2 regions of the Streptomyces sp. NBC_01267 genome follow, and region 1 is predicted to be linked to the other one. Evidence: riboswitches for the same ligand, from Rfam matches in the RefSeq annotation. Region 1 holds a riboswitch; the other holds the start of a gene.
The links. A riboswitch is a leader RNA that binds a small molecule or an ion and turns the genes downstream of it on or off. The one in region 1 is predicted to bind cobalamin.
Positions count from the first base shown of each region.

Region 2: another riboswitch for cobalamin. It lies ahead of OG709_RS02845 ((2Fe-2S)-binding protein); the one in region 1 lies ahead of metE (5-methyltetrahydropteroyltriglutamate--homocysteine S-methyltransferase).

Region 1 is NZ_CP108455.1:6,641,582-6,645,989, reverse strand. It holds gene OG709_RS29715 (RHS repeat-associated core domain-containing protein) at 1-960, shown strand, start outside; gene OG709_RS29710 (hypothetical protein) at 978-1,598, shown strand; cobalamin riboswitch at 1,906-2,124, shown strand; gene metE (5-methyltetrahydropteroyltriglutamate--homocysteine S-methyltransferase) at 2,285-4,408, shown strand, end outside.
Region 2 is NZ_CP108455.1:584,577-588,984, reverse strand. It holds gene OG709_RS02860 (aldo/keto reductase) at 1-68, opposite strand, end outside; gene OG709_RS02855 (acyl-CoA dehydrogenase family protein) at 296-1,486, shown strand; partial or broken gene OG709_RS02850 (ECF transporter S component) at 2,266-2,442, shown strand; cobalamin riboswitch at 2,490-2,612, shown strand; gene OG709_RS02845 ((2Fe-2S)-binding protein) at 2,735-3,496, shown strand; gene OG709_RS02840 (LacI family DNA-binding transcriptional regulator) at 3,785-4,408, opposite strand, start outside.

The sequences.
Region 1 (4,408 bases):
GACACGGACGAACCAGCCCAGATGAACGCCTACTCCTACGCCCACAACAACCCCATCACCCAGTCCGACCCCACCGGCCTGCGTCCCCTCGGCCCCACCGACGGCGGCCAGTCGTCCGACGACCGCTGGGCAGCCGAACGCGGCATGAACGCCGGCTACACCTACAAGAACGGAAAATGGGTCTGGAACCAGACCCCGAAAAAGGACAAGGCGTCCCAGAAGAAGTACGCCGCGTACCGGGCCAACCCCGCCCACTACATGATCGACGACGGCAACGCCAAGGCCCAGCAGCGCAAGTACGCCGCTGAAAGCCGAAAGGCCGAGGCAGCACGGCAGAAGGCACAAGCCATCAAACGAGAGAACCAGAGAAAGGCTGCCCAGGCGGCACAGCGGAAGAAGGACGGCATCTTCGGAAGCATCATGAAGGGCAACTGGGGTGCCGCCTGGACGAACGCAAAAAATACAGGAGCAGCCCAATGGGTAGGCAATCACTGGGATGACATAAAGAACTACTCCGCAATCGTCGGCTTTGGAGTGTGCATCGTCGCAAGCGCCGGTACCTGCATCGCTGTGGGAGCCGGAATAGCCGCTGCTAAATTCCTCGGAGACGGTATCGGAACCGGAAACTGGGACGTTGCCGCGTTGTCGAAAGACCTCGCCTGGACAGCCGTTGGCGGCGGCAGCGCAGCCGTCTACGGCAGACTGGCCGGCGGCGCCAGAAGCTGGGGTGCCGCTTATCGAGGAAACGCGATCGCCCGCCTCCCACGTGCGTACCGTACGAAGGTGCCGGGCACCCGCGGCGTCGGCGGGGGCTCCAGGAGTTGGACATCAACTGATAGCCCAGGTGGGGCAATCGACTGGGGCACCACATACGGCAACATGAGCGTCAACGCGATTTCCAATACGGTATTCTGCGGCTCAGGTAATGCCAGCGCAGGCTCCTACGGCGGAGTTTGCTAATCAAAATCATGGTGCGGGTGGGTGAGATGAACATCACTCACCCACCCGCACCAGTTGCGCGACAGTCGCGCAACCACCAGAAAGGGAAGGCGACCGTGCCGAAAAAACGCGAGGATGAAATCCTATGGAGGCTGTCTTTCAAGATAATCTCCTGGGTCAGCACCACCGGATTCGGACTCGTATCGGTAGGATTGCTCATTGGCTTCGCTTCCCACCCCGAGGGCGGAATGGCGATCGGCGTAGCCGTTTCCCTCTTCGTCATCGCGCTTATCCGACGCATCATGAGGTCGCGCATTGCGCTGAGTTCCGTAACCGTGACGGTCATTAATCCACTGATGACGCACACCGTGCCCTACAACAGCATCATCGAAGTACGCGGAGGAAACGGGGGGACACTCAATCTGGTCACACGGGAAGGTAAAGAGATCTACTCTACCGCATTCGGCGGATCAGTGATTGACACTTTCGTAGGATCGGCAAATCGCGCCGCAGAACGCATCGAGTGGCACATGAAAAAACGACGGAAGGGAGCGGTACCACCTCCGTTTTCGACTAGGTTCACAATCTCTCCGGTCGCTGACGCATGCTTCTTCATCGCCTTGGTATTCGCAATCATTGGCGGAATTCTGGGATTCTAAGGGCTGGTGAAGTCTCACCCCGATTCTCACGGAGCGCATGAGACCGCCGACGAGTTCCCGAGCCAGGCAGCTGTAGCCCTCATGGACCTCGCCCTTGGCCTGCGGGTGCTGGCGGAACCGCCACGCGTCGCCCTCACCGCACACGGCGGTCCGGGGAGCGGGCGGACTCGCCGGACAGCCCGGATCCGCTCTACGCCGAGTTCGAGGAACCTCTTCGCACAGGTCCCGCCGGTCGCCGGACCGGCCCGGTGTCTCAATTCACGTACCGGAATGTGAACCGCGGTGCCCACGCGGCGAACGACCCTCTAGTCTGGCCCGTGCAGCTGGTTCGCCCTGTCCGCCAGGCAGGCGCGTCGCAAGAGGGAACCCGGTGGGAATCCGGGACTGCCCCGCAGCGGTGAGTGGGAACGACCGCCGTCATACGCACTGGGACCCGAGACGGGACCTGGGAAGCGACGGCCAGTAGGTGTCCGCCTCGGCGGACGCGCCCGCGAGTCCGAAGACCTGCCCGTTGCCCGTACGCGATCCCTCGCGTACGGATATCCCGGTGACCTCGTGGGCGGGTCGGCGTACACACCAGACGGACGGGCGCCTCAACGGCGCGACCGATCTGTCCGGTTCGCTACCCTTCGCGTCCGTGTCCCGTCTCCGGGATCTCAAGGAGTCATCTCGCGAAGGAGATTTCCGTGACAGCGAAGTCCGCAGCCGCGGCAGCACGGGCCACCGTGTACGGCTACCCCCGCCAGGGCCCGAACCGGGAACTGAAGAAGGCCATCGAGGGTTACTGGAAGGGCCGGGTCACCGCCGACGCCCTCCGGGAGACTGCGGCCGGTCTGCGCCGGTCCAACTGGCGTCAACTGGCGGATGCCGGTGTCCACGAGGTGCCCACAGGCGACTTCTCGTACTACGACCACGTCCTGGACACCAGCGTCATGGTCGGCGCCGTGCCCCGGAGGCACCGCGAGGCCGTCACCGCCGACGCACTCGACGGCTACTTCGCGATGGCCCGCGGCACCCAGGACGTGGCGCCGCTGGAGATGACCAAGTGGTTCGACACCAACTACCACTACCTCGTCCCCGAACTCGGCCCGGACACCGTCTTCACCACCGACTCCACCAAGCAGGTCACCGAGCTGACGGAAGCCCTCGCGCTCGGACACACCGCCCGGCCCGTGCTGGTCGGCCCCGTCACCTATCTCCTGCTCGCCAAACCCGCCCCCGGGGTGGCCGCCGATTTCGAGCCGCTCACCCTGCTGGACCGGCTGTTGCCGGTCTACGCCGAGGTACTCGCCGATCTGCGGGCCGCCGGCGCGCAGTGGGTACAGCTCGACGAGCCCGCACTGGTCCAGGACCGTTCCCCGGCCGAGCTGGGCGCCGCCGCCCACGCCTACCGCGAGCTCGGCGGCCTGAGCGACCGGCCCAAGTTGCTCGTCGCCTCCTACTTCGACCGGCTCGGCGAGGCGCTCCCCGTACTGGCGAAAGCCCCGGTGGACGGTCTGGCGCTGGACTTCACGGACGCTGCCGCCGCCAACCTCGAAGACCTCGCCGCCGTCGGCGGGCTGCCCGGCAAGCGGCTCGTCGCAGGGGTCGTCGACGGCCGCAATGTCTGGATCAACGACCACGAGAAGTCGCTGGCCACCCTCGCCACTCTTCTCGGCCTCGCCGACCGGGTCGACGTGGCTGCCTCCTGCTCCCTGCTGCACGTCCCGCTCGACACGGCGCCCGAGAGGGACATCGAACCGCAGATCCTTCGCTGGCTCGCCTTCGCCCGGCAGAAGACCGCCGAGATCGTCACCCTGACCAAGGGGCTGGCACAGGGCACCGGCGCCATCACCGCGGAACTCGCCGCCAACCGGGCCGCTCTCGCCTCCCGGGCGGCCTCCCCCCTCACCCACGACCCGGCCGTACGCGCCAGGGCCGCCGCCGTCACCGACGCCGACGGCCGCCGCTCCCAGCCGTACACCGCGCGGGCCGCCGCCCAACGGGCCCACCTCGGGCTGCCGTTGCTGCCGACGACCACCATCGGCTCGTTCCCGCAGACCGATGAACTGCGCACGGCCCGCGCCGACCTGCGTGCGGGCCGGATCGACACGGCCGGTTACGAGGAGCGGATCAGGGCCGAGATCGGTGAGGTCATCTCCTTCCAGGAGATGACCGGCATCGACGTCCTGGTGCACGGCGAGCCGGAACGCAACGACATGGTCCAGTACTTCGCCGAACAGCTCACCGGCTACCTCGCCACCCGGCACGGCTGGGTCCAGTCCTACGGCACCCGCTACGTCCGCCCACCGATCCTGGCCGGCGACATCTCCCGCCCCGAACCGATGACGGTGCGCTGGACCTCGTACGCCCAGTCGCTCACCGACCGCCCGGTCAAGGGCATGCTCACCGGGCCCGTCACCATGCTCGCCTGGTCCTTCGTCCGCGACGACCAGCCACTCGGCGACACCGCCCGGCAGGTCGCTCTCGCCCTGCGCGACGAGGTGAACGACCTGGAAGTGAGCGGCAGTTCGGTCATCCAGGTCGATGAGCCCGCGCTGCGCGAGACCCTGCCGCTGCGGACCGCCGACCGTGCCGCGTACCTGGACTGGGCCACCGAGTCGTTCCGGCTCACCACCAGCGGGGTGCGTCCGGACACCCAGATCCACACCCACATGTGCTACGCGGAGTTCGGCGACATCGTCCAGGCCATCGACGACCTCGACGCCGACGTCATCAGCCTGGAGGCCGCCCGTTCCCACATGCAGGTCGCCCGTGAACTCGCCGCCCACGGCTACCCGCGCGAGGCGGGCCCCGGTGTGTACGACATC
Region 2 (4,408 bases), 6.1 Mb from region 1:
CCGAAGCCCAGCTGGGGGATCTGGACGCCGTTGTTCAGGGTGATGGTGGGAACCGCGTTCACGATCATTCCTTGCCTCGTCCGGATGATGCCTCGGGCAGGGGCGGCCCGCGCCGACCCACTGGATCCAGAGTGCAACGGCCCAGGGCCCCTGTCGCATCGGCTGCCCGGACGGCGGTCCTTCGTACGGCCCGGCCGATTCCGGAGATCCGAAGAAGACCGGTCATCGCCATTCCAAAAGACTGGAACGCGTTCTACTGTGCCCCTCGATCCGATGCCGTTACCGAGGAGGGGCCGTGCACCTCGAATACACCCCCGAGCAGCAGCGGCTGCGCGCCGAACTGCGCACCTACTTCGCCGAACTGGTGCCGGACAACGCCTACGCGCGCTACGCGGACGCGGGAGCCCAGAAACGCTTCTACCGCGAGACGGTGCGCAGACTGGGCACCGACGGCTGGCTGGGCGTCGGCTGGCCCGAGGAGTTCGGCGGTCGCGGACTCTCCCCGATGGAGCAGTTCATCTTCTTCGACGAGGCCGCGCAGGCGGGCGTACCGCTGCCGCTCATGGCGCTCAACACCGTGGGTCCGACCCTCATGCGGTTCGGCACCGACGAGCAGAAGGCGTACTTCCTGCCGAAGATCCTCAAGGGCGAGATCGACTTCGCGATCGGCTACAGCGAGCCCGACGCGGGCACCGATCTCGCCGCGCTCAAGACCCGGGCCGTACGCGAGGGCGACGTGACCACCGGGCACTACACGGTGAACGGGCAGAAGATCTGGACCACCAACGGCGACACCGCCGACTGGGTCTGGCTCGCTGTCCGTACGGACCCGGCCGCCCCCGCGCACAAGGGCATCACGATGCTGCTGGTGCCGACCGACGACCCCGGGTACTCCTGCACCCTCATCAACACCCTCGCCTCGCACGACACCACCGCCAGCTACTACGAGAACATCACGGTCCCCGCCTCCCGCCGCGTCGGCGAGGAGAACAAGGGCTGGCGGCTGATCACCAACCAGCTCAACCACGAGCGCGTCACCCTGGCCGCCCACGGCACCATGGCCATCCGCGCCCTGCACAACGTGCAGTGCTGGGCGGCCGACACCGAGCTCGCCGACGGGCGCCGGGTCATCGACCTGGGCTGGGTGCGCGGGCGCCTCGCGAGGACCCACACCAGGCTCGACGCGATGAAGCTCCTGAACTGGCAGATGGTCAACGCCGTGCAGAACGGGACGCTCACCCCGCAGGACGCCTCGGCGGTCAAGGTGTACGGATCGGAGGCCCGCCGGGACGCCTACGCCTGGCTCATGGAGGTCGTCGGCGCGGCAGGATCTCTCAAGGAGGGATCCACGGGCGCGGTGCTCCACGGTGAACTGGAGCGCGGCTACCGCTCGGCCGTCATCTTCACCTTCGGCGGCGGCAACAACGAGATCCAGCGGGAAATCATCTCCTGGATCGGGCTGGGGATGCCCCGCGTGCGGCGGTAGGCCCTGCGGGCGGGACGGACGCAGTCTGCCCGCTCGTCTCGACCGTGGCGGTGGCGCGGTGGCGCGGTGGCGCGGTGGCGCGGTGGCGCGGTGGCGCGGTGGCGCGGGGGCTCGGAATGCCGGAGGCCCGGGAGAACGGGAGAAGAAAGGTCCGCGAGGAGGTGGCCCGGCTGCGCGCGGGGGCCGAGCGTGTGCAGGGCCGTGCTCGCGGTAGAGGAAGGCTCCCCTGGTAGGGCTGGCCGAATCCCGCCCTACCTGTGGGTCGCTTGATCTGTTGCCATGGCTGAGGGTGGCGGGGGCGGCACCGTGGGATGGGGGTGTTGTGGGGCCAGGGGCCTCTCCCCTGAACGGAGCACGGACCGGCGAGCGTTGCAGCGATGGCTGCTCGGCAGGTTCACCCTGACCGATGTGATGACCGACACCGCGTTGCCGCCGGGAACGGACCCAAGGGAGGCGTTCGATTTGATCAGGCATGGGCGGCAGGAGCTGGACCGGTTGCTCCACATCGTGGATACGCCTGGGACCGCCGAGGCGGCGTAGTACACGACCAGCCCGAGCGGTGATCAAACTCCTGCCCGGCGAATGCCGATGGAGACCGCCGGTGAGCCGGGACTCGACGAGATCCTGCTGCAGTGGCGGCTTTCCGGCGGCTGCGTTTCATGGGGCCACCAGCAGGCCGTGGCGTCTCAATGGCCCCAGGGTGCAGGGCTCTTCCGCCGAGGACCAGGCCATTTCTTTCCGCCGTCCGACTCAACGCCTGCGTCTCGCTCGTCATCGCCCTGGCGGCCTCCTTCGGCTGGGACACCGGGCGGGCCGTCACCAACTTCGTCTGCATCATGCCGGCCGGACCTGCGGTGCTGACCACGTTCCGGCGCGCTGCCCGACGGGCCCGGTTCCAGGCTCCGGTGCACTTCACGCCGGCCCGCCCGGCGGCACCCGACAAGGAGCAGCGCTGATCCGGATGTGGAACGGCTTGATTGACCCGCCGGAGAAACGGGCCCTACGCTCCCCGTGGAGTGATGGCACAAGGAAGCTGGTGAGATTCCAGCACGGTCGCGCCACTGTGAGCCACGCCACCGGAAGGTGGCCGGCGAGTCGGACACTGAGCCCTCACTCCGCCCGTACACGCAAGGGACGCACGATCCCAGAGGGAGGGCTCACCTTGAGTACCGTTTCCACATTCCGTCCGGTGGCCGCACCGGGCGCGATCGGGACCGCCACCTCGCAGCAGCCGGACCCTGTTCCGGCATGAGCAGCCCTCCTGCGGCGAGCGCGGTGATCGGGGAGATCGCCGAGCTCGGTCCGTTCTTCGCCGTGCAGGCCCACCCGCCCGGCGTGGAGCCGCCCGAGCCCTGGCAGCGGATCACCCGCCCGCTGCTCGAAGCCCGTGTGACGGGTGTACGGGACTGGCTGGCCGCGGCCGGCGGGCAGTCGCCCGACGCGGTCGAGATCCGGGTCGCGGCATCCGTCGCCCACCTGGGACTGGCCGCCCGGCTGATCTCACCCGCACTGGCCGCCGCCGTCCTGCACGGCCTGGTACCCGCCCCCGGCCTCGCGGATCTCCGGTGGCAGCCCGTGATCGGCGGCCAGATCCCCCTGTCGCTGCCCAGCGATGCCTTCACCGACCTGTCGCTGCCCGCCGGTGCCTGCACCGGCGGATCCACGGTTGCGCCGACCCGGCTCGCCGACGAGCTGAGCAGTCGTCTGCTGGACGGCCCACTGCGTGAACTCGCCGATGCGATGGCGGAGTTCACGGTCTCCCGGCGCATCCTGTGGGGCAACACCGCCTCGGCCGTCAACGGAGCCGCGTCCATGATCACGACTACCCGCCCGGACCTCACCGCACGGACCCGTGCCATCACCTCACGTCTCCTGGAACGGCCCCCACTGCGCGACGCGAGCTGTACGGGGCCCGACGGAGCGTTCCGGCGGCGCAGCTGCTGCCTGATCTACCGCGCCGCGCCCGGTGCCTCAGGGGCTCTGTGCGGGGACTGCGTACTGTCCCGTTGACCAGGCCGCTCACCCGGCCTTCGCACCTGTGGAGGAACCGCCGCGCGCCGACGTGCCGAGCCTCGCGGAATCGTCCTGGGCGGAGCGCCGGCCGTCGCGCTCGCACCGGAGGAGTACGGACGGCCGGGCCTGGCCCGCCGCCGGCTCGGTGGCCAGGGCTCCCGCAGGAGCGCCCCGAACCGCGACGTGGCGCTGACCGAACCCCGGTCGAACCCGGACCGGCTCCGACGCCCTCGCCCACGAGTGGCCGCCCCCGCGCCGACCGCTCGTGGGCGGGGGACGCGCGGCTCAGGACGTCTCGCGGCGGACCAGGAAGGGGGTGGCCAGCACGCCGGCCACTACCGATTCCGTGCGTGCGGGCCGTTCCAGCACGGAACGCACCGCAACGCACAGATGGTCGGCGATCTCCACGGGATCGAGGGCGACCGAGGAGAGCATCGGCCGCAGGAATGTGGCGATGGCCAGGTTGTCGGCGCCCACCAGGGCGACATCGCCCGGTATCGTCGCGCCCTGGTCGTTCAGGGCGCGGTGCAGCAGCGCCCCGTACTCGTCGTTGTAGGTGAATACGGCGGTCGGACCGCCGGGCCGCCGCACGGTGGCGGCTGCGGAGGCCGCTGATTCGTGGGTGGCCTCCATGGTGATCTCCTCACCGCGCGCGCCGGCCGCGCGAGCCGCGTTCTCCAGCCCTTCGGCGCGGGCACGGCCCAGGCCCTCCAGCGGCCCGGCGGGGATGATCGCCGCGAGGCGCCGGTGCCCGACGGCGAGCAGGTGCGCTGCTGCTTCGGCGCCGATCCGTCCCTGGTCGAACTCCAGCGTGTCGGCCCAGGGCGTGGGGCCGCTGGAGATCATCAGAACCTCGGTCCCGGCGCGGCGCAGCAGGGCGACGGAGGATTTCGTACACCGGTCGGCCGT